2 linked regions of the Haloferula helveola genome follow. The main gene of each other region encodes a partner of the protein of the gene in region 2 in a complex. Links are inferred from orthologs where the notes say so. Each region holds a gene or a part of one and is shown on either strand. Other genes may lie near its edges.

Evidence for each region.
Region 1: the proteins of smc (region 2) and HAHE_RS21265 are in contact, whole or in part, in a crystal structure (PDB 3ZGX), measured with the Bacillus subtilis proteins. The link is inferred for Haloferula helveola from one-to-one orthologs.

The regions. Positions count from the first base shown.
Region 1 is NZ_AP024702.1:5,564,945-5,567,732, reverse strand. It holds HAHE_RS21265 (segregation and condensation protein A), read right to left. Parts: upstream 1,891-2,788; coding sequence 1,111-1,890; downstream 1-1,110. Other genes in the region: HAHE_RS21260 (hypothetical protein), read left to right, coding at 1,991-2,788; infA (translation initiation factor IF-1), read left to right, coding at 776-1,093; rplM (50S ribosomal protein L13), read right to left, coding at 47-478; rpsI (30S ribosomal protein S9), read right to left, coding at 1-23. UniProt on the Bacillus subtilis protein: Participates in chromosomal partition during cell division. May act via the formation of a condensin-like complex containing Smc and ScpB that pull DNA away from mid-cell into both cell halves.
Region 2 is NZ_AP024702.1:4,084,245-4,093,109, reverse strand. What follows is about bases 2,687-7,011. They hold smc (chromosome segregation protein SMC), read right to left. Parts: upstream 6,667-7,011; coding sequence 2,887-6,666; downstream 2,687-2,886. Other genes in these bases: HAHE_RS15375 (Ldh family oxidoreductase), read left to right, coding at 7,003-7,011. In the rest of the region: HAHE_RS15390 (DEAD/DEAH box helicase), read right to left, coding at 1-2,141; HAHE_RS15385 (pyrimidine/purine nucleoside phosphorylase), read left to right, coding at 2,240-2,551; more of HAHE_RS15375, read left to right, coding at 7,012-8,079; HAHE_RS15370 (hypothetical protein), read right to left, coding at 8,180-8,746; HAHE_RS15365 (arylsulfatase), read left to right, coding at 8,844-8,865. UniProt on the Bacillus subtilis protein: Required for chromosome condensation and partitioning.

The sequences.
Region 1 (2,788 bases), 1.5 Mb from region 2 along the record:
TGGGTAGCTGCTGCTGCGCTCATGTTCAAAAAAGTCGAATTGGGGATCAGGCGATTTCGTAGGCCTCGGGCGACTGTGCCTCGTGCGGATGTTCGGCACCGGCGTAGACCTTCAGCTTGCCCATCTGGGCGCGGCCGAGGCGGGTCTTGGGAACCATGCCGTGGACGGCGCGCTCGACGAGGAGGACCGGACGGCGCTTGCGGACCATACGCGGGGTCTCGACCTTCTGGCCGCCGACGTATCCGCTGAAGCTGGTGTAGATCTTCTCGCGCTCCTTGTTGCCGGAAAGGCGCACCTTGTCGGCATTGATCACGATGACGAAGTCGCCGGTGTCGATGTGCGGCGTGAAGATCGGCTTGTGCTTGCCGCGCAGAAGGCGGGCGGCCTCGACGGCAACCTGGCCGAGAATCTTGTCGGCGGCGTCGATCACATACCACTTGCGTTCGACGTCAGCGGGCTTGGCGGAAAAAGTCTTCATGATGGTTCGAGCTGGGCTTCGGCGCGATCCGGACCCCGAAAGCTGGTCCCCTGCGCGGAAGGGCGGGCAAACTAGGGAGCGCCCCCCGGGGTGTCAATCGGAAATCCGTGGAGAAATCGGGGGTTTCCGGCCAGGTTTTCCGACGGCAGGCGGGGTGCCCCGCGGGCGGGCTGCCGGGACGATCCCGGAAGCGGGTTCCCGGCGGAATCAAGGAATTTTTGCCATTGATCCTCAGGTTTCGATCCGCAACTCTCCGCCCGGCAGCATGCGCCAGTCGCGCCGGCTCGCCGATTTGATATGAGTAGCAGACGACCGAGAGGCAGAGGACGCAGACCCGGCGGACGCGGGCGCGGCCGCAGGAGGGACGATGACCGGCGGAACAAGTCAACCGATCCGAATGATGAGGAGAAGGCGGTTGAGGTCGAGGGCACCATCACATCCGTTCTGGCGGGAACCCAATTCCGGGTGGAACTGCAGAGCGGCCACGAGGTGCTCGCCCATATTTCGGGCAAGATGCGCAAACGCTTCATTCGTCTGGTCATCGGTGACCGCGTGAAGATGGAGATGTCGCCCTACGACGTCACCAAGGCGCGGATCACTTACCGCTTGGGCTGAAGCGGGCGGGGTGCTGCTCAGGCTTGGGCCTCGGTAAATGCCTCCAGCGCTTCTGCAGCGGTGGTCGCGCCGGATGCGCGGCGTTCGATGTCGATTTCGCCGAAGACTCCGGTCTGGCGGATCACGAACTGGTTCATCTTCATCAGTTCGAGCACCGCGAGGAAGGTGACGATGACTTCCGCCTTGGTGACGGCGTCCTCGAAGAGGCTGTCGAAGCGGGCTGCCTGCCCCGGGCCGAAGCGTCCGAGAAGCATCTCGATCTTGTCGGAAACCGTGTAGCGGTCGTCGACGATGTCACCGAGGTCGTGCGACTCCTCGAAGCGCTTCAGGACGTTCTGGAACGCGCGGATCAGATCAAAGATCGAGACTTCCGCAAGGGGTGGTGGCTCCGGATCGGTTTCCGGCTTCTCCGGCTTGAGCGCGAAACGGTCGGCCTGCTCGAGTTCCCGGCGGCTGAGTAGGCTGGCGGCGTCCTTGAACTTCTTGTACTCGATCAGCTGCCGGATCAATTCCCAGCGCGGATCGTCCTCGTCCTCCATTTCCTCCGGCGGCTGCTCCTGACGGGGCAGGAGGGTGCGGCTCTTCAGATACATCAGATTCGCCGCCATCACGATGAACTCGGCCGCGAGGTCGATATTCAGCATCCGGAACGTCTCGATGTACTTCAGATACTGGCTGGTGATCCGGGCGATTGAGATTTCCTGAATGTCGACCTCATCCTTCTTGATCAGGTAAAGCAGGAGATCGAGGGGGCCCTCGAAGATCTCCAGCCTGACTTTGTAGTCCTCGCCTTCCACGCCCGTTTGCTACGGAATCCCGTCCGGCTGCGCTAGGGAAATTTGGCCTCGCGTGGTCTCGAAGGCAGGGCTTTATTTCGGGGCGTCCCGCAGATCCTCAATGGAAGCCGAAAAGAGCCAAGAATTCAACCAGCGCCTGAGCCAGTGGATTGCCAGCCAGGGCTTCTGGTTCCAGCTTCGCCACTCGATGTCGAGCGGCGGCGGCTGGTCGATCACGCTGTTCCACCTGCTGCGGATGGCCTTCCGGGTACTGATCGTCGTCGCCCTTATCGGCCTGCTGTTTTTCTATTATCTGGTCAAGCGGGTGAACACGGGCGCCTTCCAGACCCAGATCCGCAGCGGGTTCGAGAAGGCGGTGGAGGCATCAGATGCCAAGCTTCTGGGGTTCCGCCGGATCCAAGGTCAGGCGATGGTCCGAAGGGTTGGCGCGACCGGCACGCCGGAGAGTTTCTTCCAATCGATGGAGGCCGGGAATCTGGTGTTCAATATGGGGATGCTCGACGGCCTGACCCAGAAGTGGGAGGCCGGTGTGATCCAGATGAACTGGCTCGATATGGAGCTGAGGGCCGGTGCGAATTCCGAAGAGGAGGCTTCCGCTGCGGCCGGTGCGTTTTTCGCAAATCATCCGGGATTCGAACTGCGTGGTCTCGATGTCAACAACGCCAGATTGAGCTGGGGCTATTTCGAAAGGGCTTATGGCGGGATCACGGGAAGCAAGCTGCTGGCGAACCGGACCGCCAACGGCTGGCGGCTGAGCTTTACCGGTGGAACGTTTTCCCAGAACTGGATCCGTCGTTTCGAGATTCAGGAATTGGTCATGTTCTGCAGCCGCGACGGGCTGGTGGTCGAAAAGGGCGTCCTCAAAGCCGGGAAGGGCACGGTGACGTTCGATGGCGTA
Region 2 (8,865 bases):
CTCCCCTTGGCTAATTCCGCAGATGAATCCTGTTGCATTTCCAGCTCCCGCATTCTCTCCCACTCATCGAGCAAACTCGAATCCACTCCCCTCACCGTCTTGCCGAGCAACTCTTCAGCTTGATCAAGGAGGTCATTCTTGAGATCGGGAGGCACCGTCTGGACCAGCACCTTGTAGACCTCCGACAGGTAGCGGAGCAGCACGCCCTCGCTCCGTTCGAGTCCATAGCGCTTCACGTAGTCCTCGAAGCTCTCCCAGCGCTCGACGATCTCTCGTGCCACCGACTTCGGGCGGACTCCCGCCTCCTTGGCCCACGGGTGTTTTACGACGAACTCGTTGTAGGTCGCGTAAATGAACTCCTTGCCCGGCTTCGGGTGCTCGACTTCCTCCAATCGCTCCATCCGTTCCTCGTACTCCACTCCATCGGCCTTGAGCTGCGCCAACAGCTCGCCCTTGGCCTTGTCCGTCTGCTTCCGCAGCACCGCTCGGGGGTCTTCGAGGATCGCCTCCACCAAGGACAGAACGTTCAGGGCATAATCACCGTCCTCCGGATCGAGCTGCGGCAGCACATCGAGCAGGTAGAGGCCGAGCGTCTGGTGCATGGAGAACTCGTCGGGCAGACGGTCCTGCAGCACCACCTTGGCGGGACCGGACCGTTCGCTTTGGGGGAGAATCCGCAGCACCCCGCCTTCGACAAGGCCCCGGAAAAGGTCGAAGCCGCGACTCCGCAGCGACTGCTTTGACGCCGGCGTTTCGTGACACTGCGAAACCAAAGCCAGCAAGGCACGGCAGCCGTCCTCGTCTTCCCTGCCCAGAACATTCAGCAGCATTCCGTGGCTGATCCGGAACTGCGACTGCAAGCGCTCGGGCGGCGAGTCCTGCAGCCGCTGGAAGGTCTTCTCGTCCCAATTCACGAACCCCTTCTCCGGCGGACGCTTCTTGACCGCCTTGCTCTTCTTGCCCTTGGCGGCCGCCTTCTCCTCGGCCTTCCTGTTCTCAATCACATACGCCGGGGCCTGAGCCACCACGTAGCCGATGTCATCGAAGCCCCGTCGGCCGGCCCGGCCGCAGATCTGCTTGAAGTCGCGCACGGTCAGGATGCCAGTACTGTCGCCGCCGTACTTGAAGAGCTGGGTGAGAAGCACGGTCCGGATCGGCACATTGACCCCGACCCCGAGCGTGTCGGTGCCGCAGATTACCTTCAGCAGGCCCTCCTGGGCGAGGCGTTCCACCAGCACGCGATACTTCGGCAGCAGTCCCGCGTGATGGATACCCAGCCCGTGGCGCAGCAGCTTCTTGATCTCCTTTCCATAAGGACTCCTGAAGTCGGCCTCCTCCAACACCTCCGCGATCCGCTGCTTTTCCTCCTTCGAGCAGAAATTCCGGCTCATCAGGTCTTGGGCGGTCTTCGCGCAACTGAGCTGGGTGAAGTGGACGAGGTAGATCGGCGCCCTGCCGGCGGTCACCAGCTCCTCGACCCGGTCCTCAAGCGTGGTGAGGCTGTATTCGAACTCCAAAGGCACCGGCCGCTCGTCGGAACGCACCAATGCGGTCGGCGCCCCGGTGAGTCCGTTCAGCTCCCGCTCGAAGAACTCCGTGTCACCCAACGTCGCCGACATCAGGAGGAACCGTGCCTGGGGCAAGGTCAGCAAGGGAACCTGCCACGCCACGCCACGCTCCTTGTCGGAGTAGTAGTGGAACTCGTCCATGATAACGTCGTCCACCTGTGCCTTCCCGCCCTCCCTCAGGGCGAGATTCGAAAGGATCTCCGCCGTGCAGCAGATGACCGGCGCCGACGGGTTGACGGTTGCGTCGCCCGTGATCATCCCGACCTTCTCCGGCCCGAAGACCTTGCACAGCGAGAGGAACTTCTCATTCGCCAGCGCCTTGATGGGAACCGTGTAGTACGACCGCCGCCCTTGGCAAACCGCCCGGAACTGCAATGCCAGCGCCACCAGCGATTTTCCCGAGCCGGTGGGTGTGTTCAGGATCACGTTCTTCCCCGCGAAAAGCTCGAGGATCGCTTCCTCCTGATGCCCGTATGGCTCGATTCCCGACTCGATCACGTAGTCGAGAAACGCCCCGAGGATCTCGTCGTTCGAGGCGGGGTTCGCGACATTCCGGGGGTCAAGGGTGGCCATCGGCGGGCGACCATGGGGGTCGATTCCGGAAAAGAAAAGCGGCGGGGCGACACGGCCGTCGATTGACCGCCGACCGCGCCGCGGAGTAGCCAAGCTGTATGGAATTCCAGAACGTCACCGCGACCGCCAAGGCCAACGTCTACTTCGACGGCAAGGTCATCTCCCACACCATCATCACCGCCGACGGCGCCCGCAAGACGCTCGGGGTGATCCTTCCGGGCAGCTATCACTTCGGCACCGAAGCCGCCGAGCTGATGGAGATTGTCGGCGGCGCATGCGAGCATGTCATCGACGGCACCGACGCCTCCATCTCAATCGCCGAGGGAGGATCCTTCAACGTCCCCGCCAACTCCGGCTTCACCATCACCGTCGAGGGCGAGCCCTGCCACTACGTCTGCAGTTTCCTCTGACCGATCCGAATGGTGTTGCCTGAGCGGTTGTCGACGTCGGAAAGCCGAAGGTCTCAAAGTCGAAAGTCTGAACAATCCACCCGTTGCGATGGTGCGACAGCCCATGTGCAAAGGGCACTTTGACCTCGGAACTTTCGACCTCCTGAAGGAGGAACAACGAACCCCGGTGGCCCGCGATTGGGGTTTGTAGTTCCCCGTTTACGGCCTCCATCCGGAAAAAACGGAGGGCGGCAGCTCGACCCACCCGGGTCTTCGCCACCGCCCCCCTTCCCTCTCCTGTCGGAAATTGTCTAACGTTCGTCCTTCGATGTTGGGCGTTCGATGTTCGACGTTCCTCAGGCATCCAGCCTGAGGGCCGCCTTCTGCGCCGCGCTCTTGGCTTCGGTCTTGTCGTCTCCGCCGGCAGCCGTAAGCCGCATACCGACCGGCTTCGACACCCCGAACTCCTCCATCGTCACGCCATACATCACGTCGGCACGGCTCATGGTGCGCTTCGAGTGGGTCACGATGATGAACTGCGAGCGGTCGACGAAGCGGTCGAGCACCTTGACGAAGCGGCCGATGTTCGACTCGTCGAGCGGCGCGTCGAGCTCGTCGAGCACGCAGAACGGACTCGGCTTGATCATGTAGATCGAGAACAGCAGCGCGACGGCCGTCATCGAGCGCTCACCACCGGAGAGCAGCGCGATCGACTGAAGCTTCTTACCGGGCGGCTTGGCGATGACCTCGATCCCCGACTCCAGCGGGTCGCTCTCGTCGAGCAATTCGAGGTCCGCCTTGCCCTTTTCTCCGAAGAGTTCCTTGAACATGTCTCGGAAGTTCTTCCGGACCTGGGCAAAGGTTTCGGCGAAGCGGCGCTGGGTCTCCTCGTTGATCCGCTCGATGACCTGAAGAAGCTCCTCCTTCGAGGAAACGAGGTCTTCGTAGTTGTTGCGGACGTCGTTGTGGCGCTCCTCGAGTTCCTCGAACTCCTCGATCGCATCGAGGTTCACCGGGCCCATCGAATCAAGGCGGCGCTTGAGGTCACCGACGCAGCCTTCGACGAACTCCCAGTCGGGCTCGCCTTCCAGCGCGGGTGGCAACTCGATGTCGTCATCGGTAGCGTCGACCACCATCACCGGTGCGTTTTCGTCCTCGTCCTCCTCGCTGTCCTCGGAGGACTCCACGATACGCGCCCGTCCCTTGCCGCCGCCCTTCTTCTGCGAATCGATGCAGGCAAGCAGCGCGTGGGCGTCGGGCTCGAAGTTCGCCAACTCGACATTGTGGCGCTCGAGAATCGAGTTCACGAGGTTCTCCAAGCGGAGCTCGACCTTGGTCACGGCCACCTCCTCGCGTCCACGTTGCTCGGATGCTTTCGAGAGTTCCTTGCGCGCGCTCGACAGCGCCGACTCGGCTTCCTCGATCGCTTCGAGCAGTTCGTTGCGACGACCCGAGCGCGACTCGAGTTCGGCCTCAAGGTCCTGGATCTCCAACTGGTGGGTCTCGACCTCCTCGGCAAGCTGGTTGTTCTCGGAGCTGGCGCCTTCGATGCGCTGCAGGAAAGCCTCGATCTCCGTCTCACGGCGCACCGCGATCTCGCGGAGCTCGGCAAGGCGGGCCTCCATCGGCTGCTGCTGGGCTTCCTGCGCTTCCTTGGCCCGACGCTCGACGGCCAGAGCCGTGCGCATCTCGTTCAGCGACTCGGAAAGCTCGGCCTCGCAGCGGCGTGAACCTTCAAGCTCGCTGTTCAGGCGGCTTTGATCGGCCTCGCAGGCTTCCAGTCGTTCGCGGGCGGCCTGCAACTCGCTCTCCATCGAACTGCGGCCCTCGACCGCCGCCTGCTCGCGACCTTCGAGTTCGCCACGCTCCCAGCGGACATTCTCCAGCTTGCTCTCCACGCTTTCCAACTCGCGACGTGCCAGCGTCTGCTGACCTTCCAGCGTAGAAAGCTCGACCTTGTGGCGCTGCATCCGGTCACGGCTGGTTTCCAACTCCTCCTGGAGCCGGACCAGTTCGCCTTCGAGATGCGTCACGCGGGCCTTCGCCGCTTCTTCGGCTTCCGCGAGCTGGGCGACTTCGGCTTCGAGTTCGCGGACCTCATTCTGGCGCTCGAGCACCGAGACGTTTCCTTCGCCAGCAGCACCGCCGCTGACCACGCCCTCGGCGCCGACCAACTCGCCCGAGAGCGTCACGAGGGCCACTCCCGGCTGATCGCCCCGAAGCTTCATCGCGGTCGCCAGATCGTTGACGATCAGCACGCGCTCAAGCAGGCGCTCGACCACGCTGCGGACCTTCTCGTCGACCTTCACCTTGTCGAGAGCCCACGCCACGGCACCGTCCGGAAGCGACTCCATCTGAGTGCCGTTCGAACTGCCGACGAAGCTCTGCGGAAGCACCGCCGCATGGCCGAGCTTCTTCTCGGTCAGACGCGCGATCAGCGACTCGGCCAAGGCTTCGTCGGAGACCAGCACCGCCTGCAAATGACTGCCGAGTGCGGCCTCGATGGCACGGGCACAGTCCGGGTCGGCCTCAATGAAGCCCGCCAGCACCCCGTGGATGCCCGGCTTGAAACGATCCGGCTCGTCGAGCCCGTCGAGCACCTTGCGCGTGCCGGCCTCGAAACCTTCGCCACTGGCAACCAGCTGCCGCAGCACATCAAGACGTGAGGAACGTTGAGCCAGAGTCCGGTGGGCCTCGGCAGCGGCCGATCGGGCCGCATCGAGATCGCCGCGATTGTGCTGGAACTGGCGCTCCGACTTCTGGAAGGCCTCCTCCAGCTCGGCCGAGCGGGAAGCGTGCTCCTCAAGCCGCGTGGAAATCTCCTCCGCCTGCGCGCCGGCCTCGTCGAGCTCGAGATTCAACCGCTCCTCTTCCTCGGCGAGTTGACGCGCGCGCTCGCGGCTGGTTTCGAGCTGCGCCATCGAGCTTTCGATCTTCGCCTGCATCGAAGCGATGATCGTCTGTGTACGGTTCGCCTCGTTGCGGGCGTCGCGGAGCTTGTTCTCGATCTGCTCGCGCTCGGCACGGGCCACCGAAGTCCGCTCTTCCTGGTCCTGAAGCTGGATCTCCATTTCAGCGATCCGGCGGGCCAGTTGTTCCAGCGCCTCGTTGGCGGCGGTGAAATCGAACTCCTGCTTCTGAAGCTTCTCGCGGGTGGCCTCGATCTCGTCGCGGTTCTGGCCGATCCGGCCTTCCAGCTCCGAGCGGCGCTCGTTGTTGAAGGCCATCCGACCCTCGGCGCTCGCCAGCGAGTTGCGGTGCTCATTGAGCTCCTGGCGAAGCTCGGCCAGTTCGCCTTCGAAATTCCGAGCCGCGAGACGGGCATCGGCCACCGCCTCCTCCTTCGGCTCCATCTTGTGCTCGAGATCCGCCTCGGTCGCCTCAAGCGAACGGATCGAGGTCCGGAGTTCCTCGCACTCTGCTCCGAGTTCGACAAAGCGCTTGTGGGCGAGGTGCGTGTCGAGGATCCGCACGTCGGCCGCGAGCGTTTGGTAACGTCGCGCCTTCGAGACCTGCCGCTTGAGCGAATTCATCCGGCGCTCCTGCTCGGCGAGCACGTCGCTGACCCGCAGCAGGTTCGCCTCGGTGTACTCGAGCTTCCGCAGCGCGTCCTTCTTCTCGCGCTTGTATTTGGTGATCCCCGCCGCTTCCTCGAACACCGCCCGGCGTTCCTCGGGCTTCGACGAAAGGATCTGGTCGATCTGACCCTGCGCCATGATCGAGTAGGCCGTGCGACCGATCCCGGTATCCATGAACAGGTTGTGGATGTCCTTCAGGCGGCATAGCGTGCCGTTAATCCGGTACTCCGACTTGCCGTCGCGGAACACCCGTCGGGTGATGCCGACCTCGTTGTAGTCGACCCCGAGCGAGTCCTCGCAGTCGGCCATCGTCAGCGTCACCTCGGCCATGCCGAGCGGCTTGCGGCGTTCGGTGCCGTTGAAAATGACGTCGGCCATCTCACCGCCACGCAGCGCCTTGGCGGAAGTCTCGCCGAGCACCCAGCGGATGGCGTCGACCACGTTCGATTTGCCGCAGCCGTTGGGACCGACAATGCCGGTCACACCTTCGTGAAATTCAAAGCGCGTCTTGTCCGCGAAGGACTTGAAGCCGTGGATATCCAGGGATTTGAGATACATCGACAGGTTGAGGTTTCGGGATTCAGGTGCCCGGGAGGGATTCCGAGCAGGGTGAGCGTAGGAGAATTCGCCGCTTGGAAAAGCTCACTCCGAGAAAAACTCTATATATGGTGCCACTTGTTTAATTTGACTACATCATGTAGTGCTTGGTGATTCTTAAGGATTCTAAACCATTATGCAGGAGCCACGGGATTGCCACCGAAAATGGTGCGCGGACTTCAGTCCGCCCCCATGGAGTGGAGCGGCCAAAAAGCTGACTAAAGTCGAAGCATCAGCGTGCACCCACTTCCCTCTTGATTTGTCATACAACTTCGCTTGGATCTCCCTCAGCAAGCCATGTCCGATTTCCTGACCGTTTCCCGCGAAGCCCACGACCGCCTCGTTTCCGCCGCCTATCAAGCCCGCGGGTTCTCCGCCGAGGAAGCCGCCGAAGGTGCCAAACTTGCCGCCGAAGCGGCCCGCCACGGCATCCGCACCCACCACGCGCTCAAGGCACTGCACCTCGACCACCTGTTCGGCTCGGCCACCGGCGGCTGCGTGCCGGGCGCCGAGATCGAGGTCGTCCCGTCGAAGTTCGAGGGCTCGGAGGTCTGGAACGCCAACCGCAAGCTCGGCCAGTCGGTCGCCTACCGCGCCATCGACCGCTGCATCGAACTGGCCGACCGCTACGGCATCGGCCAAGTCTCGGTCGACAACGCCTTCCACTACCTTTGGGGCGGTGGCTACGTGATGGAAGCAGCCGAGCGCGGCTACATCGCCTACACCAACTGCACCTCGGCTCTGGCCGAGGTCGTCCCCTTCGGCGGCAAGTTTCCGACGCTCGGCACCAACCCGCACTCGTGGGGCTTTCCTACGACGGATGCCGTAGGTTTCCCGCTGGTCAGCGACTGGGCCACCTCGGTGGTCGCGATGGGCCGGGTGCAGGCACTCAAGCGCGAGGGCAAGGAGCTTCCACCGAATGCCGCGGTCGACAAGGACGGGAACCCGACGACCAACCCCAACGAGGTCGCCGCGTTGCTGCCCTTCGGCGCCCACAAGGGCTACGCGATGTGCCTGCTCAACGAAGTTTACGGAGCGTTGATCGGTGGCTCGCTGCCGACGCTCCGTGGTCGCGCCTCGCAGGCACCTGAAGGAGAGAAAACCACCACCGCGTTCTACTTCCAGGTCATCCATCCCGACGCCGTCTCGGGCAATGCCTTCGCCAACGGCCGCGACCAGATGGCAAACCTCAAGGAAGTCCTCGCCGACATCTTCGGCCACGGCAACGAAGGATGCATCCTCCCCGGCCAGTTCGAGGCCGAAGCCCGCAAGCGCTCGGACGAAGCCGGCGGGCTTCACTTTACCGCCGCCGAAGTCGCCGAGTTCAACGAACTCGCCGACGAGATCGGCCACGCCGGACTCGAGCCGGTGTGAGACTGGGAGGCGGGACGCCCCCGTCCCGCAATCTCACGAGCTTTCCCGTACCCTGACCGTTGCGACGCGGGGGGGCGACTCGCTCCCCACAGGCCGCTCTTCACATGTCGATGCCCGGCGATCCGGGCTCGATCGTGATTTCCTCTTCGCTCATCCACGGGGTCGGCACGCGGAAATACTTCTTCTCCGAAGTCGGGTATTCCGGATCAGCGACCAGCGTCCCTGCCGGGATGCCCCGCACGTCGACGAGCCTGTTGCCGTAAGGAGAAAACACGAAGCCCGGCTTTCCTGGCGCCGGCCTCGCCACCACTTGCTCTCCTTCGGCAATCCGGATCAGTCTTCGATCGGGCGTGGTCGGATCCAGTATATCGGTCCCGGGAAGCACTCCCCGAATGTCGACCGCCTCACCCGTGTAAGGACTGTGCACGAACCCCGGGCTGCCCTCCACCGGCTTGCCCGAACGAGGCTTCGCGTCGGCCGGCGGACGCACACGGATCTTCGGGGAGGCATCGGTCACCGCCTCACCACCATCCGCATCCGCGGAAACGGGGCGCCCTTCGTGAGGCGGCGGCGCATTGCCGGACCCATCCGCTTCCCGTTCCTCCGGTTCACGATCGCAGCCAACCAAAAGCAAGGTCGTCACTATCGCCAGAAGCCCGGTTCTCATGTTCCCAGATTCCACCTTCCGGACCGGTCCCGTCAAGACGCCGGAAACGGGATCAGGCGCAAGAATCTCGAACCGCTCCACGTCTCCTATCCTCCCGATGAAGCTCCGTCTCCTGCTCG